DNA from 2 places in the Rhizobium sp. CBN3 genome. Region 2 is predicted to be linked to the other one. Evidence: predicted binding sites of a transcription regulator. Region 2 holds the regulator's gene; the other holds the start of a gene.
What was found. Region 2 encodes LexA, which represses DNA repair genes until DNA is damaged. Its sites were predicted from a motif close to TGTTCNNNNTGTGTTCNG; they were not measured.

Region 1 (14,631 bases), on a different contig from region 2:
GCGGCGCCACCGAAAACTTTGCGGCGGCCCTTCCGGAACTTCGGCAAGCAAGGCCTCGACCGGTTCCGGTCTGGCAAAAAGCCTTAAGGGCCGCTCGCTGCGAGCTGGGGAAAGACGGCTTCCCTCGCTCCTGCGATGGGCCGGAAAGCTTTCCAAGAGCGGGCTTATGACAACCGCACGCTCCGGCACATGGCTTTCGTGGAGCTGAAAGCTTTGGAGACAGTCCGCGCCAAGGCGGGCCGAGACGCGGTCGACGAAAGCTGCAAGCGAGACCTCGCTTTGCCGGCCGCCGTCGAAATCGCCCTGCGTGCCTTCGAAGGGCTCGTGGCGCACGACATTCAGCCGCAGGATCTCGAAACCATATCCGGCATCGAGATCGTCATGAATTGCCTGCAGACGCTGGGAAAAAAGATCGGCGATCCGCTTCGGCTCCCTGAGCGGCCGTGAAGCGCCGACGGAAATCCGGAAAACCTGGCCATCGACCCGAAACAGCACGAGTTCGAAGACGCGGCCGCCGGCACCGCGGGCTTCCAGGGAGGGTTTCAGCGACACGGCGATCTGGCCGGCAAGGGCGAGAATATCCTCTTCGGTGCCGATCGGCTCGGCCAGCCGCCGCTCGGCTGAAAGGCTCGCAACCGGCAGGCGCGGCGAAACCGGTTCCTCGTCATGTCCGAGCGCCTGATCGAGCCGCAAAAGCAGGCTCGCTCCAAAACGACGGGTCAACGGCGCCCGCGGCGCATTCATGACATCGCCGATATATTTCAGCCCGAGCTTCTTCAGCGATGCCACGGTGTCTTCGTTCAACCGAAGCGCGGCGACCGGCAGCGGCGCCAGCACATTCCCTATTTCCTCGTCTTCGATGACGCCGCCATTGCCGAAACGAGCGACGGCCGAGGAAAGGCCGGGCGAAGAGGAGATCGAACCCTGGACGTCGAGCCCCATATGGAAAAGCCTGAGCAGAATATCCTTCAGCAGCGCTCTCTCGCCGCCGAAAAGATGGGCACAGCCGCTAATGTCGAGAAACAGCCCGTCCCGTCCGTCGATCGCCACCAGCGGCGTATAGCGGTCGCACCAGTCGGCGATGGCTTCGAGCAGCCGCGCATCGGCGGCCGGATCCTCCTCGACGATATCGAGCTTCGGATGCATGGCGCGCGCTTCCGCGACACCCTGACCCTTCTTCAAGCCAAGCGCCTCCGCAGTCTCGTCCAGCGCCATCAGCCGCATGGTATTTTCGTGCTTTCCGGCGCAGACGATCGGCGCAGCCTCAGGACGCCCTCTCGAACGCCAGGAAAGGCCCCATTTTCTGCGGGCGATCCTGTCCGTCGAAAGATGCGGAAAGCTGAGCGCCAGGATACGCTGACCGTTCGTCTGGAGTAAGAGCGTGCCTTGGCTCGTCGATGGGGAAAAACTGACGTTCATGAGGGTTCCACTCCAGAAGAAGGGAGAGCGGAGCCGGGTTGCGGCTCTTCTCCAGGCTGAGACGAAAAACCGGATTGCCGATGCTGCCGGCAAGTCTCGATCCACCCGGAAGAGCCCGCATGCCGGCTGGCGCAGGCTCGGCAAGCAGCCGGAAGGCGGCGCTGCTCGCCTCCTCCTCTCCGGCCTGCCGAAGCAGGAAGAGGGGCCGGCCGGCCGCCTTGGCGCGAAGACCGAGCCGCCGGCTCTCGGTCAGGCCGAAATGCGCAGGATTGCCCCTGATCTCCAGGATGACCACCGAAAAGGCGCCGCTTTCCACCGCGGTTTCCGCAAGCCAGAGCGCCTCGTCGAGCTTGCGCGGCAAAGCCTGCAGGAAACGCTCGGGCTGCAGGCCGAAATCCTGCAGACCCACTGCATAGGGAAGGCCGGCCTCCATCGTCGAGACTGTATCGCCGATCCAGAGTATCGGCGAACAGTCGCTCGCCTCCTCCACCCGCTGCAGCAGCGCTGCGGCCGCAAGGGTGAACCCGCTGGCGGCTCCCGCATTCCGGAAAAGCCCCGAACGGATTTCCGTTATCGCATCGAGCGGCAGCCCGCCTTCCATCGCTTCGTCGAGCGATGTCACGCCAAACGACAGGCGCTGTCTGCGCCCATTCCGCTCCGCATCCTGCCGCCCGGTCTCACCCGAAGCCAGGGCTTCCCGCTCCGCTGCCGCAAGCGCCGGCGCAGGCTTTCCTTCCAGCTTGGCGATGGTTTCGCGGAGCGCAAAAAGCCGCTCGCGCGCCAGGGCGTTCTGCGCCATGGCGTTTACTCCGTCCGTCTTGTTCCTGTTATGTTCTTATGGATTCCAGAGAGCTGAAGAAGAGTCAACAACGATTTTCTATGAATTTATTCCTGCCTTTGATTCCGCACTCGAAAATCGGCGGCAAAGGTTCTATATGGGCCCGCAAAGGAAGGAATATTCATGGCCCGCGTAGACCAGAGCGATGATTGGCAGGACCGCCATGCGCCGACGATCAGCACCTTCGAGTCGCTGGCCATGGAGGCTTACAGCCATCTGCCGGATGAATTCCGCCAGCTGACGACCAATCTCACGATCGAGATCGAAGACTTCCCAGATGACGATGTTTTCGAGGACATGGCGCTCGAAACCCCTTTCGATCTGCTCGGCCTTTTCGAAGGCAGGGGCATTTCCGAACGTTTCACCGTGGAAACTGGCGAGATGCCCAACCGCATCCGTCTCTACCGCCGCCCCATTCTCGATTACTGGGCAGAAAACGACGAGACGCTCGGCGATATCATCACCCATGTCTTGATCCACGAGATCGGCCATCATTTCGGGCTGAGCGACGATGACATGGAGCGGATCGAGGCTAGCGCCGAGGAAGCCGCAGAGCGCTGAAACCACGCCTTCGGCAGAACACTACTGCTCGGAGAGCTTCATCTCCGGATCATAATCCTTGCCTTCGACAGTCTTGACGACGGCCTGGCCGCATTGCATCGCGCCGGTTGCGGCATTGAAGGCATAGGTCGGAGAGCCCTCCAGCGACCAGCCCTTGTTGAGGGCGGCGGTGACCTTGTGGCAGAAGGAAGCGTCGTCGGGGCCGGTCAGGAAGCGGTAGAGTTTCATCGGGCGGGCTTTCTTGCAGAAATCAGGCGAGCTTTATGAACCAGAGCTTCGGCCTGGACAAGATGCAGCCGCTCGATCATCCGCCCGTTCGCATTGATGACGTTGAGGCCTCTGGTAGCCGGATCGGCAAAGGCTGATATGATTGCCTGCGCTTCGGCAATCTCCTCCGCGCTCGGACCGAAATGCCGGTTGGCGGCCGCAATCTGCGCGGGATGGATCAGCATCTTGCCTACAAAACCCATGGCGCGTCCCTGCCCGCATTCGACGTCGAAACCTTCGCCATCCCGGAAATCATTGAAAACGCTGTCGAGCGCATCGATCCCATGGGCCTTGACCGCCAGAATGATCTGCATCAGCCAGGGCACGAGAAAGCTTCGCCCCGGCTGCGGCAGGACGCCGGTTTCCTTGCGCAGATCGTTGAGACCGACGACCAGGCAATCGAGCCGCGCCTCCGGCATGCGGCCGGCTTCGGCGATCGCTCCGACATTCAGCACGCCACGCGGCGTCTCGATCATGGCCCAGATGCGCAGCTCCTCCGGCGCATCCGCATCGGCGAGCAGATCGCCGATGTCGGTGACATCCTGGGGCCCATTCACTTTCGGCAGGAGAACGGCGTCGGGCAAAAGCGCCTTGACCAGATCGAGATCCGCCGCCCCGAATTCGGATGACAAAGAATTGATGCGGATGATCCTTTCCTTGCCCCCGAGCGGCGGCCCGGCAAAAAAAGCTCGCAGATTTTCCCGCGCCTGGCCCTTGTTCTCGGTCGCGACGGAATCCTCCAGATCGAAAATAACGGCATCGCAATCAAGGGAACGGCTCTTTTCGAGCGCCCGCAGATTGATGGCCGGCACACTCAGCACCGAGCGGCGCAGACTTGAAGAGCGGAGAGGTGTGGTTTGCTTCATCAGCCATTAGTGCCAAGCTTCGCAAGGCCCGGCAAGACAACAAAAAGCCATGCTTGCCTTGCAGAGAGGAAAAGGAAGGACCACATTCCTTTCTGTAGAAAGGTCTCAAACCCATGCAGAACATTCGCTCCATCTTCTTCATGCTGGCCGGCGCCACCTTCTTTGTCGCCATGCTGCTTCTCACCTTCTCGGTGACGCTTGCCGTCGGCGGCATCCTGACCGTGCTCATGGTCGGACGCGCGCTTTCGATGAAGATGAAGCCCGCTCCGGTCCGCGCCAAGGCAAACAACGGCAAGCCGGAGATGCGCATCTGGAACGACGGTCGCGGCACGATCATCGATCTCTGAGGCCTGCTTTCAAAAAAATTGGCCGACACTGTCGCATCATGCTTCCATGATACGTCTTTGAAGCAGCCGGGCATTCTGCCGGCGCTCAAAAAAACGATGGAGGACGAGCATGGATACGACGGAAAACAAGCCGGCCAAGTTGCCGCCGGTGAAGAATGGCCTGCTGCCCTATCTGACCGTCGACGGCGCGGTGAAGGCCGCGGAATTCTACAAGAAGGCCTTCGGCGCCGAAGAGGCCCACAGGGTGCCGGTCGATGAAAGCGGCCGGACGATGCATATTCATCTCTATATCAATGGCAGCTCCCTCATGCTGGCGGATGCCTATCCCGAATACGGCCATCCTTTCAAAGGCCATGAAGGTTTCGCCATCCAGCTTGTTATCGACGATATCGATTTCTGGTGGGATCGTGCGGTGGCCGCCGGCGCCGAAGTCGTCATGCCGGTCGAACTGATGTTCTGGGGTGACCGCTACGGCCAGCTTCGTGATCCGTTCGGCGTCCTCTGGGGCTTGAACGCGCCCACCAACTAACCGGACGCGGACCGTCGCCGGGCCACGCGAACGTCGCGTGGCCGCCAATTTAGAAAGATTCTCCTTCATTTCGGCAAAAAACTGGACTAGATGCACACTCAGGAAAGTACATTTGCTGAAATGGAGCATGGGTCATGGATAAATTCGTGAAGCTCACGGGCGTTGCAGCGCCCCTGCCGGTCGTCAACATCGACACCGACATGATCATTCCGAAGGACTATCTGAAGACCATCAAGCGCACGGGTCTTGGCAAGGGCCTTTTCGCCGAAGCCCGCTACAATGAAGACGGCTCCGAAAATCCCGATTTCGTGCTGAACAAGCCAGCCTATCGCGATGCCAAGATCCTGGTCGCCGGCGATAATTTCGGCTGCGGTTCCTCGCGTGAGCACGCTCCCTGGGCGCTGCTCGATTTCGGCATTCGCTGCGTGATCTCCACCAGCTTCGCCGACATTTTCTACAACAACTGCTTCAAGAATGGCATCCTGCCGATCAAGGTCAGCCAGGAAGACCTCGACAAGCTGATGGACGACGCCTCGCGCGGCTCCAACGCCATCCTGACGGTCGACCTTGAGAACCTCGAGATCACCGGACCCGATGGCGGCTCGATCAAGTTCGATCTCGACGAGTTCAAGCGCCACTGCCTGCTGAACGGCCTCGACGATATCGGCCTGACCATGGAAAAGGGCAAGGCGATCGACGAATTCGAAAAGAAGAACGCCGCTTCGCATCCCTGGGCGGCTTAAGCTCTGACGAACTGCCGATCGATCAAGCCGGGCTTTCGCCCGGCTTAGCCTGCTGACAAACTCGCTACTTCGTCTCGACCCGGACTCCGCCCGCGGCAAGAGGGCTCGCAATGCCGAGAGCTGGCGAGGAATGGAGACGGCGCGGCATTTCCTCTTCTCCCCAGCGGGGAGAAAGGTGCCGGCAGGCGGATGAGGGGGCCACACGGCATCACCCCTCCCGTCAGAACCTATCCTGCCACGCTGACGACAGTGCCTTGCCTCTAGACATTGCCGAGATAGGCCAATACGGCCGAAACCCGCATGAGCACTATTGGAAAGGCCGGTTCCGCCGGCCCCCTCATCCGCCCTACGGGCACCTTCTCCCCGAGGGGAGAAGAGGGAATGGAGAGGCCACAGCTCAGAGAAACTTCTCCTTCCAAAGCCTCAGCTTTTCCAGCGACACTCCAATGCCGCCGCAGACCTCGATCAGCGGATTGTCAAAGTGCTGAAGCAGTCCGGCATGTACATCGGCAACGGCAAGGGCGGCGCCGCAGGCCGGCTCCACGAGGATGCGATGCGCATCGGCAAATTTCAGGCAGGCGGCGACGGCATCGGCGTCGCTGACGACAACGCTTTCGATCGGGTGCTGCTTCGGCAGCTCGAAGACATGCTGCGCCACCCGCCGCGCACCGAGCGACGTCGCAATCGAGGTGATCGCCGGTAGTGAGATGCGTTCATTGGCCTTGAGGCTGGCATGGAACGAAGCCGCCCCTTCGGTTTCGACGGCGATGACGGGAATATCGGAAAGCCCGTTCCGCTTCAGCCCCTCGACAATGCCGGCCAGCAGCCCTCCGCCGCCGACGCTGGTGATGACGCAATCGAATGTCACGCCCTTCGCCACCACCTCGTCGATCAGCGTGGCATGACCATCCCACAGAAGCGGGTGGTCAAAAGGATGCACATAGGTCGCCTTCCGGCCGCGGGCGAGCTCGACCGCATGAGTGTTGGCTTCATCGAAAACCGAACCATGGACGAGAACATTGGCGCCGGTTGCGGCAATCGTCTGCCGCACATCGGCCGCCGTCGTCTCCGGCACGACGATCGTGACCGGCACGCCGAGCGTCCGGCCGGCATAGGCCGCAGCAATGCCGGCGTTGCCGCCCGAGGCGCAGAAGATCTCGCGTGCGCCATTTTCCACCTCCTGCTGGCACAGCCGGCCGACGCCGCGCAGCTTGAAGCTGCCGGAAGGCTGCAGCGCATCGAGCTTCAGCCAGAGCGGCTTGCCGCTGGCGCTATAGCCGGGGGATGTTCGAACCAGGGGCGTGTCGAGATGGAGGGGTGCTGAAGCCATGGGAACATCCAGGAAATAAAGTGAGACGATTGTTCTAATCCGTTTGCCGGCACAGGAGCAACCATCATGACCTACAGGCCCGCGCGTCTTCAGACGCCCAAAGGACGCTGTAACACTTTCAATATCTGCATCGGCCCGAAAATCGGGCCGATGCAGATATTGAAGCGTACCGATTCAACCTTTCTCTCGCTTGAAATGCCCATTTCCGGGGTCTAAGAAGCCGCAACTTGTTTTTCCAGGAGGGTTTCATGACTGCGCGCAATCTTTTCCTGCTGCCGGGTGACGGCATCGGTCCCGAGGCCATGAGCGAAGTCCGCAAGATCATCGTCTATATGAACGAGGCGATGGATGCCGGTTTCGTCACCGACGAAGGCCTTGTCGGCGGTTGCGCCTACGATGCCCATGGTGCGGCGATCTCGGAAGCCGACATGCAGAAGGCGCTTGCCGCCGACGCCGTTCTTTTCGGCGCGGTGGGTGGTCCCAAATGGGATAGCGTGCCTTACGAAGTGCGCCCGGAAGCAGGCCTCCTGCGCCTGCGCAAGGACCTGCAGCTCTTCGCGAACCTGCGTCCCGCCATCTGCTATCCGGCTCTTGCCTCGGCCTCGTCGCTGAAGCCGGAACTGGTCGAAGGCCTTGATATCCTGATCATCCGCGAGCTGACGGGCGGCGTCTATTTCGGCGAGCCCAAGGAGATCATCGACCTCGGCAACGGCCAGAAGCGCGGCATCGACACCCAGGTTTACGATACCTACGAAATCGAACGCATCGCCGGCGTCGCCTTCGAAATGGCCCGCACGCGCCAGAACCGCGTCTGCTCCATGGAAAAGCGCAACGTCATGAAATCGGGCGTGCTCTGGAACCAGGTCGTGACCGAAACGCATAAGACGAAATATTCCGACGTTCAGCTCGAACATATGCTGGCCGATGCCGGCGGGATGCAGCTCGTGCGTCAGCCCAAGCAGTTCGACGTCATCGTCACCGACAATCTTTTCGGCGACATGCTCTCCGACGTCGCCGCCATGCTGACCGGTTCACTCGGCATGCTGCCCTCGGCCTCGCTCGGCGCGCCGGATGGCAAGACCGGCAAGCGTAAGGCGCTCTATGAGCCGGTGCACGGCTCGGCCCCCGACATCGCCGGCAAGGGCATTGCCAATCCGATCGCCATGATCGCCTCCTTCGCCATGTGCCTGCGTTATTCCTTCAACCTGGTCAAGGAAGCCGACGACCTGGAAAAGGCCATCGCCAACGTGCTCGACAAGGGCATCCGCACCGGCGACATCATGGCCGATGGCGCAAGGCAGGTCGGCACCGTCGAGATGGGCGAGGCGATTCTCGCCGAGTTCAAGGCGCTTTCCGTCTGATATATTTCACGTGAACAGTTTCCCGCCCTTCGCATCATGCATGCGGAGGGCTTTTTCATGTGAGGCCGAGCAGCCGCAGCCGGGTCGGCTGAAATATCCGGAACGGACTATTCTCAGCCACAATCTCGTGTATTTTTGCGCCGAATTTTAACCCGGCAAAATCGAACGGACGACAGGATGCGGGCATTTTGGGCTTCCCTTGATAGGCGCTGGCGCCGCGGCAGCGTTGGCATGCCGCCCTTGCGCTGGCAGGCCTGCCTCTTCATCACCATCAATGCCGTGGCTCTTTCCATGCTGCTCTTCGATTCCCAGGTCGGCGCCAGCGAACGCCCCGCGGCGGTGAAGCAGCTCGGCCAGTTGCTGACCGGCTTCGGCGATTCTGCCTGGCTGATCTGCATCAGCATTCTGCTCTTCTTTCAGGGCAGGGCGGGTTACAAGCTTTTGAAGACCGCGCGCTCCAAGGCGCAGGCGCTTTATGTCAGCTGGATCGGCGGCTATCTCTTCACCACGGTCGTGTTCTCCGGACTTCTCGCCAATCTCCTGAAACGGGCGATTGGAAGGGCGCGTCCCGATCACTTCCACGATTACGGCATGTTTTCTTTCACGCCCTTTTCGGGCCATGCCGCTTTCGAAAGCTTTCCGTCCGGCCATTCCACCACCGTCGGCGCCTTCTTTGCCGCTTTTGCGCTTCTGTTTCCGCGCTACCGCATTCTCTTCATCGCCTGCGCCATCTGGCTTGCCATGACGCGTGTCATGGTCGGTGCACACTATCCAAGCGACGTTATCGCCGGCCTTGCACTCGGCGGCTGGTTCTCGCTGCTGACGGCGATCGTCTTTGCCCGCTGCGGCCTGCTCTTTAAATTGGCGCCGGATGGCTGGCCGCTCGCCAAGCGCCTGTTCCCCGACGCGAAAAAGCCCGGCGCCTTGTGAGCGCCGGGCCGTTTTTCTCGAGCATGTCAGACGCGAACGCGTCATCAATCCAATGCGTGGATATCCCTGTTCTTCGTCTCCGGCAGGAAGATGACGCCGATCACCAGGGTGATCGCAGCAAAGACGATCGGATACCAGAGACCGTAATAGATGTCGCCCGCGGCAGCGCTCATCGCGAAGGCCGTCGCCGGCAGCAGGCCGCCGAACCAGCCGTTGCCGATGTGATAGGGTAGCGACATACCGGTGTAGCGGATACGGGTCGGGAAGAGCTCGACCAGAAGAGCCGCGATCGGGCCATAGACCATCGTCACATAGATGACGAGGACGAAGAGGACGGCGATCGTGCCGACCCAGTTGACGCGGGCGGGATCGGCGACCATGGCGAAGGTGCCGCCATTGGCGATGTTGTAGACTGCCATGTCGGTGACGCCATTGGCCTCGTCGGCCGTCAGCAGCTTGCCTTCAACCAGCTTGGCTGCCGGCATGGTTTCCTTCTCGCCGGCGCGCACGGCATCGGCGGTGAGCGCCAGTTCCGGATTGGCGGCGATAAAGGCATCGAGCTTGGCATCCGGCACCTTGGCGACGCCGCGCTTCAGCGGGTAGCCGGCATCATGAAGCGCAATGTTGACGCCCTTTTCGAAAGCGGCGGTCATGCCCTTCGCCTTGTCGCCGGCGGCAGCTGCGTCGAAGCTCGTCAGCGTCGCGTTACCGACCTTCACCGTCGCCGGCTGCCCGGCGGGACCTGAGACGACATCATAAGGCACGGAATTCTTCGTCAGGAACGCCGTCGCCACATCGCAGGAGCTGGTGAATTTCGCCGTGCCGGTCGGGTTGAACTGGAATTTGCAGTCCGCCGGATCGGCCGTGACCGTTGCGCGGATCGACGCCTGCGCTTCGGCAAGTGCGGGGTTAGCCGTCCAGGTCATCGCCTTGAACAGCGGATTATAGGTCACCGCCGCGATGAGAAGGCCTGCCATGATGATCGGCTTGCGCCCGATCTTGTCGGAAAGACCGCCGAAGATGACGAAGAACGGCGTGCCGAGGAAGAGCGCAATAGCGACCATGACATTGGCCGAAAACAGATCGACCTTCAGCACATTCTGCAGGAAGAACAGCGCATAAAACTGGCCGCCATACCAGACGACTGCCTGGCCCATGGTGGCGCCGAGAAGTGCGATGAGCGCGATCTTGGCATTCTTCCATTGCCCGAAGGCTTCGGTCAGCGGCGCCTTGGAGCCCTTACCTTCCGCCTTCATGCGCTGGAATGCAGGCGATTCGTTCATCTTCAGACGGATCCAGACGGAAATGCCGAGCAGCACGACCGAGACCAGGAACGGAATGCGCCAGCCCCAGGCCGCGAATTGAACCGGACCCATCAGGGACTGGACCAGGATGATGACGATCAGCGACAGGAACAGGCCGAGCGTCGCCGTCGTCTGGATCCATGAGGTGAAGTAGCCGCGACGCCCATTCGGCGCATGTTCGGCGACATAGGTTGCCGCGCCGCCATATTCACCGCCGAGCGCCAGACCCTGGAGCAGGCGAAGACCGATCAGGATGATCGGGGCTGCGATGCCGATGGTGGCCGCACCCGGCAGGATACCGACGAGGAAGGTCGACATGCCCATGATCAGGATCGTTATCAGGAAGGTATATTTGCGGCCGACGAGATCGCCGAGACGGCCGAACACCAGGGCGCCGAAGGGACGCACCAGGAAGCCGGCGGCAAAGGCGAGCAGCGTGAAAATGTTACGCGTTGCCTCAGGATATTGGGTGAAGTAGGTCGCGCCGATATAGGTGGCGAGCGAACCGTAGAGATAGAAATCGTACCATTCGAAAACGGTTCCGAGCGAAGAAGCGAAGATGACCTTCTTCTCCTCGCCCGTCATCGGACCGGCCTTCGCGCCGTCGATGCTTGCGACATTTGCCATTGTCTGTCCTCCACAGAATGATGAGCAACGCGCGCGACCTGCTTTCCTCAAAGCATACTCCTGGCCGCGACACGCCTGACGAGAGTGTGCCAGAAAAGACCGGCCGGAAAGAGAGAGGCTTTGGGATTATGACTTTAGTCTAACGAGGCCGCATTCCGTCACACGCATCGGAGCGTTGCTCAGCCCTCCTGCCCGGATGACATTTGGCGGCGGGACGGTTTCAACTGGTTTGCGAAAGGGAACCTGCTACGCCCTCAGCGCCTGCGCCGGCGATTGCCGGTAGGCAAGCACCGCCGGTAACGCGGCGAGAACGCCGGCAAAGGCAAGCAGCACTCCCATAAGCCCGGCATCTTCCCGGGCGAAGCCAACCGGCATGGCGATGCCGCTGGTCTCGGAGAACATGCCGGACAAGGTCAGCGCCGCGGCGAAACCGAGTGCAAATCCAAGCGCGATGCCGACTGCCACCAGGAAGAAGAATTCCAGGAAGACGATTCCGAAGATCGCGCCGCGCGGGGCTCCGAAGGCTCTGAGCGCACCGATCTGGCGGCGGCGCTGGCCGATATGGATGACCGTGACCAGCACCAGCGAGGCCGCGACGAGAGCCTGCGCGCCGGAAGCGACCGCGACAAGGATTTGCTTGGCGTCGCCGAGCGTGCCGTAAAGATTGGTCAGGACCTCGCCGGGGAAAACGGCGATGGTATTGCCGTTGCGATAGTCCTGTCGAAGCTTATAGGCATCGGCGATGGTTTTCGGCTTGACGAGGATAGCCGGAAGGCCTGGAGCATCTGCGGCCCAGGTCTCTTTCAGCACGGCTTCCGGATCGAGCTTCCCATGATGATCATGCGAGTCATCATCGGCATGATCATGATCGTCTCCGACCTCTTCGGCGCCTTCCGCATGCTCCTCCGCGTCCAGCCCGTGAATGTGCCAGACCGCCTGAATGGGAACGAGAATCGCCCGGTCCCAAGCAGTATCCGTCGGCCGCAGGCGGCCAACCACATGATAGGCGAGTTCGGTATGGGTTTCGCCCCCTTCCTCCGCCGAACCATGCATCGGTTTAATTTCATCGCCGAGCGAAAGCTTGACCGCGGAGCCGATCACCGCCTCTGCCTCATGCGTGAAAGCCTTGCCTTCGGCAAAGTCGCCCGACAGCTTGTTCGACATTTTTGTCGTCGTACCGACGATCGGGTAGCCGGAAAAGGAATCGCCGAAGCCGATCGGCGCCGCCCAGTCGACCCGGGGGTCGACGGCAAGTCTTGCCAGCACCTCGCCCGGCATCAGCGGCAGGGGCGAGGGTTGCAGGAAGACGGAGGAGAGCACGAGCTGTGTCTCGCTGCCGCCGGCACCGATGACGAGGTCGAACTTGTCGGCGGCGCGCGCGCTGCCGAGGCGAAGCGCCCGCTCCTGCAGGACCACGCAGACGCCGAGCGCGGTCGCAAACGCCACTAGGAGCACGATAACCAGCGATCCCGCCCACAGGCGGCGAAGATCGGCACAAATGAAGCGGATCATGCAGCCTCCCCCGCAGCGGCAATGGAATCCTCGCTGATTCGGCCGGAGCTGAGCGTGATGCGCCGGTCGAGACGGCCGGCGAGCCGCTGGTCGTGAGAAACGACGATCAGCGTGCTGCCTTCGGCATTGGCAAGCTCGAGGAGGAGATCGCCGACGGCCTCACCGCTTTCGGCGTCGAGGCTCGCGGTCGGCTCATCGGCAATGATGACACCGGGCTTACGCAACAGCGCGCGGGCGATCGCCACGCGCTGCATCTCGCCGCGCGACATGGTCTCGATCTTCTGGCCGGGCCGGGACAGGTTAACCGTGTTCAAAAGCACATGCGCCCGCTCGATGACGGCGGCCGTCGCGGCGCCGGCAAGCCGGGCAGGCAGAAGCACGTTTTCGAGTGCCGACAGGCCGGGGAAAAGATGGAATTCCTGCATGACCAGGCCGATATTGACGGCGCGGAACCGGTCGCGCCGGCTTTCCGAAAAAGCGGCGATATCCTCACCGCTCCAGCGGATCTGGCCCTGCCGCGTCCGCTCCAGCCCCGTGACGACATTGACGAAGGTGCTCTTGCCGGAACCTGATGCTCCCGTGATCGCGACCTTGCTGCCGGCCTCGATCGACAGGCGGCCGATCGCCAGCGCCGGCGAGGAGAGGCCCGGAAAGGTGACGTCAAGGTTTTCGATATCGAGTGCGAGCATGTCGGTTCAAACAGCGAAATATTCGGCCTCGCGGATCCGAAGCAGGCTGACGAAGCCGGTTTCCGGATCGGTCCAGGAGCCGTATTCCAGCGTGCCGCGCACTTCGATTGTCTGGCGCGGCTGCACGAAGGTCTGCTTTTCCGAGAGATAAACCACGACGATATTGTCGGGCCAGTCCGCATCCGAAGAGCAGAAGGGGCAGAGCGACATCGGCACCTCGGTGAGTACGAAGAACTGCGCCTCGGCCTTCAGCGGCGGTGCCATGAAGCCCTTCATGCTGATGTCCTGGCCGGCAAGGCGCTTCACCTTGTCGGAGAATTCGAGACCGAGCACGCCGAATTTACCATAGAGCTCGCCGAAGGAGAGCGAAGGATCGGCAGCGCGAACGATGGAGGCGGTAAAGGGAAGCGCAACAGCGGCGGCGATCAGCCGGCGGCGGCTGAGTTGCGGCGAAGAGACTTTGTGCATGGCGATCTCCAGGAAGGAAATCCCGGCCGCTGAAAGGCCGGGACCACGATCGACGAAAGAGGCAAGGCCGGCAAGCGGCCTTGCAGGATCGGGTTTCGATCAGTTCGTCTGTTTGGCGCCGAGTGCGAAGGTGTCGGCCAGCACGCGATAGACGTCGCTCTGTTCCATATAACCATGGAAGCCTTCGGCACCCGGACCGGCCGACTGCAGGACGACGTCATCGACGGCATGAACGCCGCTCTCGCTGCTCTTCGGAAGATTGCCCTGTACGAAGACGGCGCCGGGAACATCCTTATACTGTTCGTTGGCAACATATTCCTTCTTCTCGTTCTGGACAGCCGGAACGAAAGGACCGTCGAGCTTCGGACGGAAGGTCTCATAATGATCGGGGCCGTTGTTGGCACTGAGAAACAGGCGGCGGCTGACGTCGACCTTGTCGGGATAACCGTCGCCATTTTCATCCTTGTAGTTCGGGAACCCGGCTTCGGCGTAGGTCCCGACCTTTTCGCGCATCTCCGTGCCGGGCTTCTCGTCGTCGACGGTGCCGATGATCGATACGCCGTGCGTGTGGTCGCCGGTGACGACGATCAGCGTATCGGGATGGGCCTTCTGGAATTCGCGGGCAACGCCGATCGCCTTGTCGAATTCGATGGTGTCGATGACCGCACGATCCCAATCCAGCGGATGGGACATCTTGTCGATCGAGGAGCCTTCGACCATCAGGAAGAAGCCATCAGCATTCTTCGAGAGGCGGTCGAGCGCAACCTTGGTCATCTCGACCAGACCCGGCTGGTTCGGGAACTTGTCGACGGTGCCCTTCTTCAGGAACTCGCGATCGAG
Region 2 (14,631 bases):
GGCGCCGATGTGCCTTTCGAGATCGGCGACATCATCACCGGCAGGGCACGGCTGACGCCGCCGGCAGGCCCCGCACTTCCCGCGCTCAACGACTTCTCCTTCGGTGCCTATTTCGACGGCATCGGCGCCAACGGTTTCTTCTACGGTGCGCCGGAGAAGCTCGACGCGCAGGTCGGCCCGCAGGCGGCCAGGTGGACGTCGGACGCGCTGCTCGAATGGCTCTACCGGCTGCGCAGCAGCATCGGCGACCGCATAAGATCGATCCTGCCCGGCGACACCGGCGCTTTTGCCGCTGCCCTGGTGACGGATGAACGGCGCGCCATCTCGAAGACGACGACGGAGGCGCTGCGCCAGTCCGGCCTTGCCCATATCGTCGCAATCTCGGGCCTCAACATGGCGCTGTCGGCCGGCATCTTCTTCGTCGGCTTCCGGATGCTGCTCAGCCTCTTTCCCGGTGTCGCCCAAGCCTGTCCGACAAAGAAGATCGCCGCTGCCGGTGCGCTCATCGCCGTCACCGCCTATTACCTGATCTCCGGTTTCGGGGTTTCGGCCGAGCGCGCTTTTATCATGATGGCCATCATGCTGATTGCCGTCTTCTTCGACCGGCCGTCGATCAGCCTGCGCAATGTCGTTCTCTCAGCGCTCATCATCATCGCCATTTCACCTTCGGAAGTATTGGGACCGAGCTTTCAGATGTCCTTTGCCGCGACATTGGCTTTGGTATCGGGCTATCAGCTGTGGAAGGACAGGCGTGTCCGCGAAAACGCTTTTCCGAAATTGCCGATCATCAGGCCGGTGGCCGTAGTCGCCAGTTTCTTCGGCGGCGTCTTCCTCACCTCGCTGATCGGCGGCTTTTCCACCGCACTGTTTTCGATCGAGCATTTTCATCGCCTGACGGCTTATGGCCTGCCGGCAAATCTTGCGACGATGCCGATCATCTCCTTCATCGTCATGCCGGCCGGGTTGCTGGCGATGTTGCTCATGCCTTTCGGTCTGGACGCTCCGCTCTGGAAGGTGGTCGGATTCGGCCTCGATCTGGTGATTGCGGTTGCCAAGACGGTGTCCGGCTGGGGCGGGGATATCGGCATCGGCCGCTTGCCCGGCTGGTATTTCGCAATGGCGGTGGCAGGCTTTCTGCTGCTGACGCTGCTGCGTACCCGGCTGCGCCATATCGGCACATCGATCATCGCCATCTCGACCCTTATCGTGCTGCTTCTGCCGGTTCCCCGGCCGCCGGATCTGGTGATTTCGGAGGATGGCAGTCTGGTTGCGGTCGTCGCGGCTGAGGCAATAGCTTCCAACCGTGAAAACCCGCCGGATTTCATCTTCGACCAGTGGCAGCGAGCGCTGGTCCTGCCGACACATGATCCGCCGAAGATGCTGGATGGTCCGGCTATCCCGGCGGAAGGAGAAGACCGCCGTGTCAGGCTTTCCCGCGATCAGCAGAACGAAGCGAGTGCAGCGATGCGGGCAGCCGCAGCAGGCGGTGAAGCAAACCGCTTTTCCTGCGTCAAGAAGGCCTGGTGCACATCAAGACTCGGCAATGGCCATATCGTCACCGTCATCGACAATGCCGCCTATCTTGGCCCGGCCTGCGATACGGCCGATATCGTCGTGACCTCGGTCCGTCTGCGTTTCAACAACTGCCGTTCAGGTGGCGCGCTTTTCACCGGCGAGACGCTACGCAGGACCGGTTCCGTCGAATTGCGCTTCGCCGACAGCGGCCCGGAGGTCACCACCGCCTTCGATGCTTTGTCGCGACCATGGATGCGCCATCGCGCCTATGATTGGCGCAACGATCGTTTTACCGATTCCAGCCTATCCGGCGTCAGTGATAGCGACGGATGAGGCCGACGAGCTTGCCCTGCACCTTGACCCGGTCGGGCCCGAAGATGCGGGTCTCGTAGGCCGGGTTGGCGGCCTCGAGCGCGATCGAGGCACCCTTGCGGCGGAAACGCTTCAGCGTTGCTTCCTCGTCATCGACGAGGGCAACGACGATATCGCCGGGACTTGCGGTGCTGCCGTTGCGGATGATCACGGTATCGCCGTCGAAGATGCCGGCGTCGATCATCGAATCGCCTTTGACCTCCAGCGCATAGTGCTCACCGGAGCCGAGCATATCCGCGGGAACGACGATATCGTGAGTGTTGTTCTGGATCGCCGAGATCGGAACGCCGGCGGCGATACGCCCCATGACCGGCACGGAGATGGAGTTGCCATTGTCGGCGACCGGCTTTGGCGCAGCGGGGGCGGCGACCGGCTGGGGCTTGCCGAGGCTGCCCTCGATGACGCTCGGCGAAAAACCGCGACGCTGAAGACTGGGGTTATAGGCCTCCGGAAGCTTGATCACTTCGAGCGCCCGGGCGCGGTTCGGTAGGCGGCGAATGAAGCCGCGCTCCTCGAGCGCCGTGATCAGCCGGTGAATGCCGGATTTCGAGGCGAGATCCAGGGCATCCTTCATTTCGTCGAAAGAGGGAGGAACGCCGGATTCCTTCATGCGCTCATGGATGAAAAGGAGAAGCTCCTGTTGTTTGCGCGTGAGCATCGACGTCAGACCCCGTGATTGAAACAAATCCAGAACGGACACTATATGTTCCATATGTGTTCCGCAAGTAGCTAAATTTCCGTAAAACTTCGCGCCAACTCGTCGAGATTTTTATTTTCATTCGCCGGATTGGCACACATGTCTTGCATTGAGTGAGGTGCTGTCGCACATCTCTTGCCGGTTTCAGGAGGGATATTCATGAACGCGCATTCCGCCAAGTCGCACCCGCTGGATCATGTCGTGCTGCCCGTGGTCAATATCGATCTGGCGCGTGAAAGGCTCGGCAAGCTCGGTTTCACCGTCGCCGCCGATGCGCGCCATCCCTTCGGAACGGAGAATGCCTGCGTCTTTTTCGCCGACAAGACCTATCTGGAGCCGCTCGGCGTGGCGAGTGTCGAGGAGAGCGAGGCAGCGGCCCGCCAGGGCAATGTCTTCATCGCCCGCAATCGCGCCTTCCGTTTCCGCTGCGGCGAGGAGGGACTTTCTGCGCTGGCCTTCCTCAGCGAGGATGCCGGCCTCGATCATAAGCGCTTCGTCGGCAACGGCGCGAGCGCCGGTGAGATGTTGCAGTTCAGCCGACCGATGCGGATGCCGGATGGTTCGGAGAGCGTCGGCAGCTTCAAGCTGGCCTTTGCAGCTGATTTGCGCGCCCCCGATTTCTTTCTCTTTACCTGCCAGCGCATTAATTCGTTCCCGACAGATCGCGCCGCGCTGGAGACGCATGCCAATGGCGTGATCGGCATTGCCGAGATCGCGCTTTGTGCGCCGGAGCCGGCGGCATTCGCCGCCTTCGTCGGACTTGCGATGGGGCAGGCGGCGGTGGAGAAAACCGGTTTCGGCATGAATATCGCGGCATCGAATGCGAAGATCAGCCTGATGACGCCGGAAGGGCTGGAGGCCTATTTCGAGACTGCAGTCTCGTCAGCCGATCGCGGCCTGCGGGGGCGGGCAATCCTCTTCACTGTCGTCGATCTTGCCGTGACAGAAGCGCATTTGGCTGCTAACGGGGTGACCTACACGCGCAAGAACAACCGTATTCTGGTGAAGCCCACGCCCGGGCAGGGTGCGCTCTTCGCCTTCGAGGAAACACGATGAGCATCGACACGAATTCCGAAGTCAGGATCGGCGAAGGCGCAGGCCAGGTCACCTTTTCCAATACCGCCCGTCTGTCGCTGATTGCCGGCCCCTGCCAGATGGAGAGCCGCGACCACGCCTTCATGGTAGCCGGCACGCTGAAGGAGCTTTGCGCAAAGCTTGACATCGGGCTGGTCTACAAGAGCTCATTCGACAAGGCCAACCGGACCTCGCTTTCGGCCGAGCGCGGCATTGGCCTGGAAAAGGGCATGGAGGTCTTTGCCGACCTGAAGAAGGAATTCGGCTTTCCCGTCATAACCGACGTCCATACGGCCGAGCAATGCGCCGAGGTGGCCAAGGTGGTCGATGTCCTGCAGATCCCGGCCTTCCTTTGCCGCCAGACCGACCTTCTGATCGCCGCCGCCAGAACCGGCCGCGCCGTCAATGTCAAGAAGGGCCAGTTCCTGGCGCCGTGGGATATGAAGAACGTCCTGAAGAAACTCAACGCCAGCGGCAATCCGAATGTGCTGCTGTGCGAGCGCGGCGCTTCCTTCGGCTACAATACGCTGGTCTCCGACATGCGCTCGCTGCCGATCATGGCGGCGATGGGCGCTCCCGTGATTTTCGACGCCACCCATTCCGTGGCGCAGCCGGGCGGGCAGGGCGATTCCTCGGGCGGCCAGCGCGAATTCGTGGAAACGTTGGCGCGCGCGGCGGTGGCGACGGGAATTGCAGGCGTCTTCCTCGAAACCCACCAGGACCCCGACAACGCACCGTCCGACGGCCCGAACATGGTTTATCTCAAGGACATGCCGCGATTGCTTGAGAAGCTGCTTGCCTTCGACGCGATCGCCAAGGCCTGACGTTCAACAGACTGACATGATCGTGGTTTAGGCCACGACGGCATGCTGGTTCGAAGGCCGGAAATTGCAGCATTGTAATTTGCACGCCTTCGATTATGACAGGCTTCGACCGACTTATCACCCACCGAGCAGGAAGAACCCATGACTGCAATCACCGATATCATCGCCCGCGAGATCCTCGATAGCCGTGGCAACCCCACCGTCGAAGTCGACGTCTATCTCGAAGACGGCAGCATGGGCCGCGCGGCCGTTCCCTCGGGCGCCTCGACGGGCGCGCATGAGGCGGTCGAGCTGCGCGACGGCGGCAAGCGCTATCTCGGCAAGGGCGTCGAAAAGGCGGTCGAGGCCGCCAACACCGAGATCTTCGACGCGATTGGCGGCATCGACGCCGAAAACCAGATCCAGATCGACAACATCATGATCGAGCTCGACGGCACGCCGAATAAGTCGCGCCTCGGCGCCAACGCCATCCTCGGCGTGTCGCTCGCCGTTGCCAAGGCTGCCGCGCAGGCATCCGGCCTGCCGCTTTACCGTTACGTCGGCGGCGCTTCCGCCAGCCTGCTGCCGGTGCCGATGATGAACATCATCAACGGCGGCGCCCATGCCGACAACCCGATCGACTTCCAGGAATTTATGATCATGCCAGTCGGCGCCGATTCGATCGCTGAAGCCGTGCGCATGGGTTCGGAAGTCTTCCATACGCTCCGCAAGGAGCTTGCCGCGCAGGGCCACAACACCAATGTCGGCGACGAAGGCGGCTTCGCCCCCGGCCTGAAAAGCGCGCCCGAAGCCCTCGACTTCATCATGAAGTCCATCGACAAAGCCGGCTACAAGCCGGGCGACGACATGTGCCTCGGCCTCGATTGCGCCTCGACGGAGTTCTTTAAGGACGGCAAATACGTTCTCGAAGGTGAAGGCCGCACGCTCGAATCGGGCGCCATGGCCGAATATCTGGCCGAGCTTGCCGCCAAGTACCCGATCATCTCGATCGAAGACGGCATGGCCGAAGACGACTGGGAAGGCTGGAAGACGCTGACCGACCTGACCGGCAAGAAGACCCAGCTCGTCGGCGACGATCTCTTCGTCACCAACTCCGCCCGTCTTCGCGACGGCATCCGCATGGGCGTGGCTAACTCGATCCTCGTCAAAGTCAATCAGATCGGTTCGCTGACGGAAACGCTCGATGCCGTCAACACGGCGCACAAGGCGGCCTATACCGCCGTCATGTCGCACCGCTCCGGCGAAACCGAAGACTCGACCATCGCCGATCTTGCCGTCGCCACCAACTGCGGTCAGATCAAGACCGGTTCGCTGTCGCGTTCCGACCGTCTCGCCAAATACAACCAGCTGATCCGCATCGAGGAAGGCCTCGGCCCCCAAGCCCAATATGCCGGCCGCTCGATCATCAAAGGCTGATCGTTCCGATTTTCAACGGCTCGACCCGCGCCTCCCGGCGCGGGTTTTTTCTTGCGCGCTTATTACGGTCAATGAACGGTTAATCTCTGCGCGTTATGCTGAACGAATTGGTAATGCGTTCAAGAGCATGCGTGTATGTGGACAAAGCATCATAAGAAGAGAAAGCTCGGCCGCTTCGTCATCCCGGCTATGACGGTCGCCTTCCTTTCCTATTTCGGTTATCATTGCATCCATGGCGATTATGGCCTGCGGGCGACAGAGACGTTCGAGCGTCAGCGCGTCGCGCGCGAAAGAGAGCTTGCCGTCCTGAAGGCGAAGCGCGAACATCTGGAAAGCCAGGTCGCGCTGCTCAGTGACGGCTCGCTCGACAAGGATATGTTGGACGAAAAGGCGCGATATCAGCTGAATATGTCGCGTGCGGACGAGATCGTCATATTCAACCATTATTCCAATTAGCCGGAATTCGGTTAATTGGAATTTCTGATTAATTTCCAATAGCTTAGTGCCGAATACGAGCCATGCAATTATGGCATTGCTGTGGTCATATTTCTTCCCTATGGTACGCGCCATCGAGAAACGACAAACCCATAGGGAGGGTTGAATGGCGCCGCGAAAGACCGCGACCGTTTCCAGCCGCAAAACTGCAGCAAAACCAGCAGCCAAAGCATCGAATGGAGGCCCGGTAGCCGACTTCGATCGGGATGAGGAACTCAAGGCCTATCGCGAGATGCTACTGATCCGCCGCTTCGAGGAGAAGGCCGGTCAGCTTTACGGCATGGGCTTCATCGGCGGCTTTTGCCATCTTTATATCGGTCAGGAAGCTGTCGTCGTCGGCATGCAGATGGCGCAGAAGGAAGGCGATCAGGTCATCACCGCCTATCGCGACCACGGCCACATGCTGGCAACCGGCATGGAAGCGCGTGGCGTCATGGCGGAACTGACCGGGCGCCGCAGCGGCTATTCCCACGGGAAGGGCGGCTCGATGCACATGTTCTCGAAAGAGAAGCATTTCTACGGCGGCCACGGCATCGTCGGCGCCCAGGTTTCGCTCGGAACGGGGCTTGCCTTTGCAAACCACTACCGCGGCAACGGCAATGTCGCCATCGCCTATTTCGGCGACGGCGCTGCCAACCAGGGCCAGGTCTACGAGAGCTTCAACATGGCGGCTCTCTGGAAGCTGCCGATCGTCTATATCGTCGAAAACAACCGTTACGCCATGGGCACCTCGACCGCCCGTGCCACCGCCCAGTCGAATTACTCGCTGCGCGGCTCCGGCTTCGGCATCCCCGGCATCCAGGTCGACGGCATGGACGTTCGCGCCGTCAAGGCGGCAGCCGATGAGGCGCTCGAACATTGCCGCTCCGGCAAGGGCCCGATCATTCTCGAAATGCTGACCTATCGTTATCGCGGCCACTCGATGTCCGATCCGGCGAAATATCGCACGAAGGAAGAAGTGCAGAAGATGCGCTCCGAGCAGGACCCGATCGAGCAGGTAAAAGCACGCCTCATCGAAAAGGGCTGGGCTTCCGAAGATGATCTGAAGGCGATCGACAAAGATGTCCGCGACATCGTCGCCGACAGCGCCGACTTCGCCCAGGCCGATCCGGAGCCGGATGCATCCGAGCTCTACACCGACATTCTGCTCTAATCGGGGAGGGAACCCATGCCTATCGATATCCTCATGCCCGCCCTTTCTCCGACGATGGAAGAAGGCACGCTGTCCAAATGGCTGAAGCAGGAAGGTGACAAGGTCACTTCAGGCGACGTCATTGCCGAAATCGAAACCGACAAGGCGACGATGGAAGTCGAAGCCGTCGACGAAGGCGTCATCGGCAAGCTGCTCGTTGATGCCGGCACCGAAGGCGTCAAGGTCAACACCAAGATCGCCGTGCTGCTGCAGGACGGCGAATCCGCTTCGGATATCTCCGCCGCCAAGCCGGCCGCCGCCGCTCCGCAGGTGGCCCAGGAGGAGAAGCCGACCAATACCGGTTCTGCTTCCGCGCCGCTTCCGGCCGAGCCGAAGGCTGTCGTTCCGAACGACCCGGAAATCCCGGCTGGCACAGAAATGGTGTCGATGACCGTGCGCGAAGCGCTGCGCGACGCCATGGCCGAAGAAATGCGCGCCAGCGACGACGTCTTCGTCATGGGAGAGGAAGTCGCCGAATATCAGGGCGCCTACAAGGTTACGCAGGGCCTGCTGCAGGAATTCGGCGCCCGCCGCGTCATCGATACGCCGATCACCGAGCACGGCTTTGCCGGCGTCGGCGTCGGTGCCGCCATGGCCGGCCTTCGCCCGATCGTCGAATTCATGACCTTCAACTTCGCCATGCAGGCGATCGACCACATCATCAACTCGGCCGCCAAGACGCTCTATATGTCCGGCGGCCAGATGGGCGCTCCGATCGTCTTCCGCGGCCCGAACGGTGCCGCCGCCCGCGTCGGCGCCCAGCACAGCCAGGACTATGCCGCCTGGTACAGCGCCATCCCCGGCCTGAAAGTGGTAATGCCCTACACGGCATCCGACGCCAAGGGCCTGCTCAAGGCGGCAATCCGCGACCCGAACCCGGTCATCTTCCTCGAGAACGAAATTCTCTACGGTCAGCACTTCGACGTGCCGAAGCTCGATAATTTCGTCTTGCCGATCGGCAAAGCGCGCATCCATCGTCCGGGTAAGGACGTCACCGTCGTGTCCTTCGGCATCGGCATGACTTATGCGACGAAGGCGGCCGCCGAACTCGAACAGCTCGGCATCGACGTCGAACTGATCGACCTTCGCACCATCCGCCCGATGGACCTGCCAACGGTTATCGAATCGGTGAAGAAAACCGGCCGCCTCGTCACCGTCGAGGAAGGTTATCCGCAATCATCCGTCGGCACCGAAATCGCCACCCGCGTGATGCAGCAGGCCTTCGATTATCTCGATGCGCCGATCCTGACGATCGCAGGCAAGGACGTTCCGATGCCTTACGCCGCCAATCTCGAAAAGCTGGCACTTCCGAACGTCGGCGAAGTCGTCGATGCGGTGAAGGCTGTCTGCTACAAATAAGGGGAGGGTATCTCGATGCCGATCAATATCACGATGCCCGCCCTCTCTCCGACCATGGAAGAAGGCAATCTTTCCAAGTGGCTGGTCAAGGAAGGCGATAAGGTCAAGTCTGGCGATGTGATTGCCGAGATCGAGACCGACAAGGCGACGATGGAAGTCGAAGCCGTCGATGAAGGCACGGTCGCCAAGCTCGTCGTTCCGGCCGGCACCGAAGGTGTCAAGGTCAATGCGCTGATCGCCGTTCTCGCCGCCGATGGCGAAGATGTTTCCGCTGCTGCGAGCGCCGCAGGTTCCGCCGCTCCGGCCAAGGCAGAGGCCGCACCTGCGCCGAAGGCCGACGCTGCGCCGGCGAAGGCTGAGGCCGCTCCGGCCGCGGCACCGGCGCCTGCCGCTGCACCCGCGGCCGTTTCGGCTGGTGGCAACCGCACCTTCTCTTCGCCGCTCGCACGCCGCCTGGCCAAGGAAGCCGGAATCGACCTTTCTAATGTCGCCGGTTCCGGTCCGCATGGCCGCGTGATCAAAAGCGATATCGAAGCTGCCCTTGCCGGCGGCGCCAAGCCCGCTCCGGCGCCTGCCGCTGCTTCGGCTCCGCAAGCTGCTGCCCCGGCCGCAGCAGCGCCGAAGGGCGCTTCCGAGGAAGCCGTGCTCAAGCTCTTCGAGCCGGGCTCCTATGAGCTTGTGCCGCATGACGGGATGCGCAAGACGATCGCCCGGCGCCTCGTCGAATCCAAGCAGACGATCCCGCATTTCTACGTCAGCGTCGATTGCGAGCTCGACGCTCTGATGGCGCTGCGCGCCCAGCTGAACGATGCGGCTCCGCGCAACAAGGACAACGCTCCGGCCTACAAGCTCTCGGTCAACGATATGGTCATCAAGGCCATGGCGCTGGCGCTGCGCGACGTTCCGGACGCCAATGTGTCATGGACCGACAACAACATGGTCAAGCACAAGCATGCCGATGTCGGCGTCGCCGTCTCGATCCCCGGTGGCCTGATCACGCCGATCATCCGCAAGGCCGAGCAGAAGACGCTGTCTGTCATCTCCAACGAGATGCGCGATCTCGGCAAGCGGGCCAAGGACCGCAAGCTGAAGCCCGAGGAATATCAGGGCGGCACGAGTTCGGTTTCCAACATGGGCATGATGGGCGTGAAGAACTTCGCCGCCGTCGTCAACCCGCCGCATGCGACGATCCTGGCCGTCGGCGCTGGGGAACAGCGGGTCGTGGTCAAGAACGGCGAAATGGCCATCGCCACGATGATGTCGGTGACGCTGTCGACCGACCATCGCTGCGTCGACGGCGCGCTTGGCGCCGAGCTGCTCCAGGCCTTCAAGGGCTACATCGAAAACCCAATGGGCATGCTTGTCTGATAGCGAAGCGGAGGCGGAAATGACCAAGACCGTTCTTTGCTATGGCGACTCGCTGACCTGGGGTCATGACCCTGAGACAATCGGCCGTCATGAGTACAAGAATCGCTGGCCGAGCGTGCTTCAGGCAGCGCTCGGCAGCGAGGTGCGTATCATTCCCGAAGGGCTGAACGGTCGCACCACCGCTTTCGACGACCACCTTGCCGATTGTGACCGCAACGGTGCGCGCGTCCTGCCGACGATCCTGCAGACGCATGCGCCGCTCGACCTCGTCATTCTTCTGCTCGGCACCAACGACATGAAGCCCGTTGTTGCCGGCTCCGCCTTTGCCGCCTGCCAGGGCATCAGCCGGCTGGTGCGGCTGATCCGCAATCACGCCTGGCCCTTCGAATTCGACGGGCCGGAGATCCTGATCGTGGCGCCGCCGGCGATCTGCGCGACCGGCAATGTGCCCTTCGCCGCATCCTTTCCCGGCGGCATCGAGGAATCGGCAAAGCTTGCGACACTCTATCGCGATCTTGCCGACGAGCTCGGTTGTGGCTTTTTCGACGGCAATTCCGTCGCCAAGACCACACCGATCGACGGCATTCACCTTGACGCGGAAAATACCCGTGCACTCGGACGCGGGCTGGAATCAATCGTTCGGATGATGCTGGGGATCTGAGAATGACCGCCTTCGTCGTGCTGCGGCAGGCCTCACGGCGGGATGCCTCGGAGCTGGCGATTTTGGCAGATATTGCCTCGCATGGTTTTGCCTCCTGGCTCTGGTTCGCCGATGTCACGAAAGACGTCAGCGATACGCCGCTGGAGCGGGGCAGGCTGAAGATGAGCGAGGAGGAAGCCGTCGGCGGCTGGCGGGATGCGGTCGTCGCCGAGGCCTATGGCGAGGTCGCAGGTATCGCGATCGGCCATGCGCTGGACGAAGGCATCGGGGATATCGAGGCGACGATCGCGGCGACGGAGCCGATGCTCGCCTTGCAGAAAATGGTTGTGGGAAGCTGGTTCATCGGCAGTCTCGGCGTCTATCGCCACCTGCGCGGCATCGGCATCGGACGCAGGCTGCTGGAGGACCAGATCGAAAGAGCCGGTCGTCGGCCCGTCAGCCTGATCACCTCAAGCAATAATGAGGCGGCTTTGTCGCTTTATGAAAAAAACGGATTCTTGGAGGCTGCGCGCGCCGATGGCGTGCCGCTTTTCGAAAACAGCAAGAGACACGCGTGGGTGCTCATGACCCGCAGCGCAGTGTAACAAAAAGGGCAGGAAACACATGGCTGAATCCTACGACGTCATCATCATCGGCTCCGGTCCCGGCGGCTATGTCGCCGCCATTCGCGCCGCTCAGCTCGGCCTCAAGACGGCGATCGTCGAGCGCGAGCATATGGGCGGCATCTGCCTGAACTGGGGCTGCATACCGACGAAGGCGCTGCTGCGTTCGGCCGAGGTGCTCGATCACGCCAATCACTTCAAGGATTTCGGCTTGGTTCTCGAAGGCACGGTCAAGCCGGATGCCAAGGCCGTCGTCGGCCGCTCGCGTGCCGTATCTGCCCGCCTCAATGCCGGCGTCGGCTTCCTGATGAAGAAGAACAAGATCGACATCATCTGGGGCGAAGCAAAAATCACCAAGCCAGGCGAGATCGTCGTCGGCAAATCGTCCAAGCCGGTGGTCGAGCCGCAGCACCCGCTGCCGAAGAACGTCAAGGGCGAGGGCACCTATACCGCCAAGCACATCATCATCGCGACCGGCGCCCGTCCGCGTGCGCTACCCGGCATCGAGCCGGACGGCAAGCTGATCTGGACTTATTTCGAGGCGCTGAAGCCGGATGCGCTGCCGAAGTCGTTGATCGTCATGGGCTCCGGCGCCATCGGCATCGAGTTCGCAAGCTTCTATCGCTCGATGGGCGTCGACGTCACGGTGGTGGAAGTCATGCCGACCATCATGCCGGTCGAGGATGCCGAAATCACCGCAATCGCCCGCAAGCAGCTGGAAAAGCGCGGCCTCAAGATCTTCACCAGCGCCAAGGTAACCAAGGTCGAAAAGGGTGCGGGCAGCATCACCGCCCATGTCGAGACTGCAGACGGCAAGGTCCAGCAGATCACCGCCGACCGGATGATTTCGGCTGTCGGCGTTCAGGGCAATATCGAAAACCTCGGCCTGGAGGCGCTCGGCATCAAGACCGACCGCGGCTGTGTCGTCGCCGATGGTTACGGCAAGACCAATGTGGCCGGCATCTATGCGATCGGTGATGTCGCCGGCCCGCCGATGCTGGCGCACAAGGCCGAGCATGAGGGTGTCGTCTGCGTCGAAAAAATCGCCGGCCTGCCGAATGTGCATCCCACCGACAAGGGCAAGGTCCCGGGCTGCACCTATTGCAATCCGCAGGTCGCCTCCGTCGGCCTTACGGAAGCCAAGGCCAAGGAGCTGGGCCGCGATGTCCGCGTCGGCCGTTTCTCCTTTGCGGCGAACGGCAAGGCGATCGCACTCGGCGAAGACCAGGGCATGGTCAAGGTGATCTTCGACAAGAAGACCGGCGAACTGCTCGGCGCCCACATGGTCGGCGCCGAAGTCACCGAGCTCATCCAGGGCTTCGTCGTCGCGATGAACCTCGAAACGACCGAGGAAGAGCTGATGCATACCATCTTCCCGCATCCGACCGTATCCGAGACGATGAAGGAAGCGGTGCTCGATGCTTATGGTCGTGTGCTGAACGCTTGAGAATTTTCGGGGCGCCGCCCTTTTCCGGGGTGGAAAGCCACTCCGGTCGGGTGGAAAAAGCGAAAGGAAATCATCATGTCTATGGAGACGCAGGCGTTGCTGGTGTTTTTGCTGATCGGCCTGGTTGCGGGATTCCTGGCAAGTCTCGTCGTCGGTGGCGGCGGTTTGATCAGATGTCTGCTGAGCGGCATCATCGGCGCCTTCGTCGGCGGCTATCTGTTCAGCGCGCTCGGCATTTCGCTGGGCATTGAAAACGCTCTGGTCGTGCAGATCATCCACGCGACGGTCGGCGCCATCATCGTGGTGCTGGTCGCAAGGGCGGTCGCTTAGCGCAGTTTGAGGGCAGGACAGGCATGGAAAGCGTGGGCTGGATTTCGGCAATCATTATCGGCGGACTTGCAGGCTGGCTGGCCGGCAAGCTGATGGATGCACGATATGGAATTTTCCTGAACATCGTGCTTGGCATCGTCGGCTCGGTCGTCGCCACCGCTATCCTCGCCCAGTTTCATGTCCAACTGGCCGGCGGACGGCTCGGCTATTTCGTGACGGGTTTCCTCGGCGCCTGCCTGCTGATATTCGTTGCGCGACTTGTGCGGCGCTAAATTGCGACGCGTAGAGACTGTGCCGCATAGGGCGGCGGAAAGCTGACACGACAATGGTGACCATTCTCGACACGATCAATCCCGACGCCAAGCGCGTGCGTCATCCGGAGAAGGCGCATCGGCCGGATACGGAAGTCATGCGCAAGCCGGACTGGATCCGCGTCAAGGCGCCGACCTCCAAGGGGTACGCCGAGACGCGCGCGATCGTGAAGGAGCACAAGCTCGTCACCGTCTGCGAGGAGGCCGGCTGCCCGAATATCGGCGAGTGCTGGGACAAGAAGCACGCCACCTTCATGATCATGGGCGAGATCTGTACCCGCGCCTGCGCCTTCTGCAATGTCGCGACAGGCAAGCCGAATGCGCTCGACATGGCCGAGCCGGAGAATGTCGCCAAGGCGGTCAGAGAGATGGGTCTCAGCCACGTCGTCATCACCTCGGTCGACCGCGACGATCTCGAGGACGGCGGCGCCGAGCATTTCGAAAAGGTGATCTGGGCGATCCGTGCCGCCTCGCCGGCAACGACGATCGAGATCCTGACGCCTGATTTCCTGAAGAAGCCGGGCGCCTTGGAGCGCGTCGTCGCAGCCAAGCCCGACGTCTTCAACCACAATATGGAAACGGTGGCCGGCAATTATCTGACGGTTCGCCCCGGCGCCCGCTATTTCCATTCCATCCGCCTGCTGCAGCGGGTGAAGGAACTCGATCCCGCCATGTTCACCAAGTCGGGTATCATGGTCGGCCTCGGCGAGGAGCGTAACGAAGTGCTGCAGCTGATGGACGACCTGCGCACAGCCGATGTCGACTTCCTGACGATCGGCCAATACCTGCAGCCGACCCGCAAGCACCACAAGGTGGAAAGCTTCGTCACGCCCGAAGAGTTCAAGTCCTATGAGACGGTCGCCTACAGCAAGGGCTTCCTGATGGTCGCCTCCAGCCCGCTGACCCGCTCCTCGCACCATGCTGGCGATGATTTTGCGCGGCTGAAGGCGGCGCGCGAGAAGAAGCTG

Region 1: the regulator LexA is predicted to act here: its motif matches at 2,239-2,256, upstream of QWJ46_RS07960 (ImuA family protein).

The regions. Positions count from the first base shown of each region.
Region 1 is NZ_JAULSE010000004.1:20,902-35,532, reverse strand. Features, by position in the region: gene QWJ46_RS07965 (DNA polymerase Y family protein) at 1-1,254, opposite strand, end outside; gene QWJ46_RS07960 (ImuA family protein) at 1,265-2,218, opposite strand; gene QWJ46_RS07955 (metallopeptidase family protein) at 2,381-2,818, shown strand; gene QWJ46_RS07950 (DUF1737 domain-containing protein) at 2,840-3,046, opposite strand; gene QWJ46_RS07945 (CoA ester lyase) at 3,043-3,951, opposite strand; gene QWJ46_RS07940 (hypothetical protein) at 4,065-4,298, shown strand; gene QWJ46_RS07935 (glyoxalase/bleomycin resistance/extradiol dioxygenase family protein) at 4,408-4,827, shown strand; gene leuD (3-isopropylmalate dehydratase small subunit) at 4,962-5,570, shown strand; gene QWJ46_RS07925 (pyridoxal-phosphate dependent enzyme) at 5,968-6,900, opposite strand; gene leuB (3-isopropylmalate dehydrogenase) at 7,149-8,261, shown strand; gene lpxE (lipid A 1-phosphatase LpxE) at 8,439-9,191, shown strand; gene QWJ46_RS07910 (MFS transporter) at 9,236-11,122, opposite strand; gene QWJ46_RS07905 (ABC transporter permease) at 11,369-12,634, opposite strand; gene QWJ46_RS07900 (ABC transporter ATP-binding protein) at 12,631-13,323, opposite strand; gene QWJ46_RS07895 (hypothetical protein) at 13,330-13,791, opposite strand; gene QWJ46_RS07890 (alkaline phosphatase) at 13,891-14,631, opposite strand, start outside.
Region 2 is NZ_JAULSE010000020.1:29,595-44,225, reverse strand. Features, by position in the region: gene QWJ46_RS24440 (ComEC/Rec2 family competence protein) at 1-1,848, shown strand, start outside; gene lexA (transcriptional repressor LexA) at 1,829-2,545, opposite strand; gene QWJ46_RS24430 (VOC family protein) at 2,744-3,640, shown strand; gene kdsA (3-deoxy-8-phosphooctulonate synthase) at 3,637-4,482, shown strand; gene eno (phosphopyruvate hydratase) at 4,624-5,898, shown strand; gene QWJ46_RS24415 (septum formation initiator family protein) at 6,034-6,354, shown strand; gene pdhA (pyruvate dehydrogenase (acetyl-transferring) E1 component subunit alpha) at 6,500-7,546, shown strand; gene QWJ46_RS24405 (pyruvate dehydrogenase complex E1 component subunit beta) at 7,562-8,944, shown strand; gene QWJ46_RS24400 (pyruvate dehydrogenase complex dihydrolipoamide acetyltransferase) at 8,960-10,312, shown strand; gene QWJ46_RS24395 (SGNH/GDSL hydrolase family protein) at 10,332-10,973, shown strand; gene QWJ46_RS24390 (GNAT family N-acetyltransferase) at 10,976-11,557, shown strand; gene lpdA (dihydrolipoyl dehydrogenase) at 11,577-13,022, shown strand; gene QWJ46_RS24380 (GlsB/YeaQ/YmgE family stress response membrane protein) at 13,098-13,352, shown strand; gene QWJ46_RS24375 (GlsB/YeaQ/YmgE family stress response membrane protein) at 13,376-13,624, shown strand; gene lipA (lipoyl synthase) at 13,678-14,631, shown strand, end outside.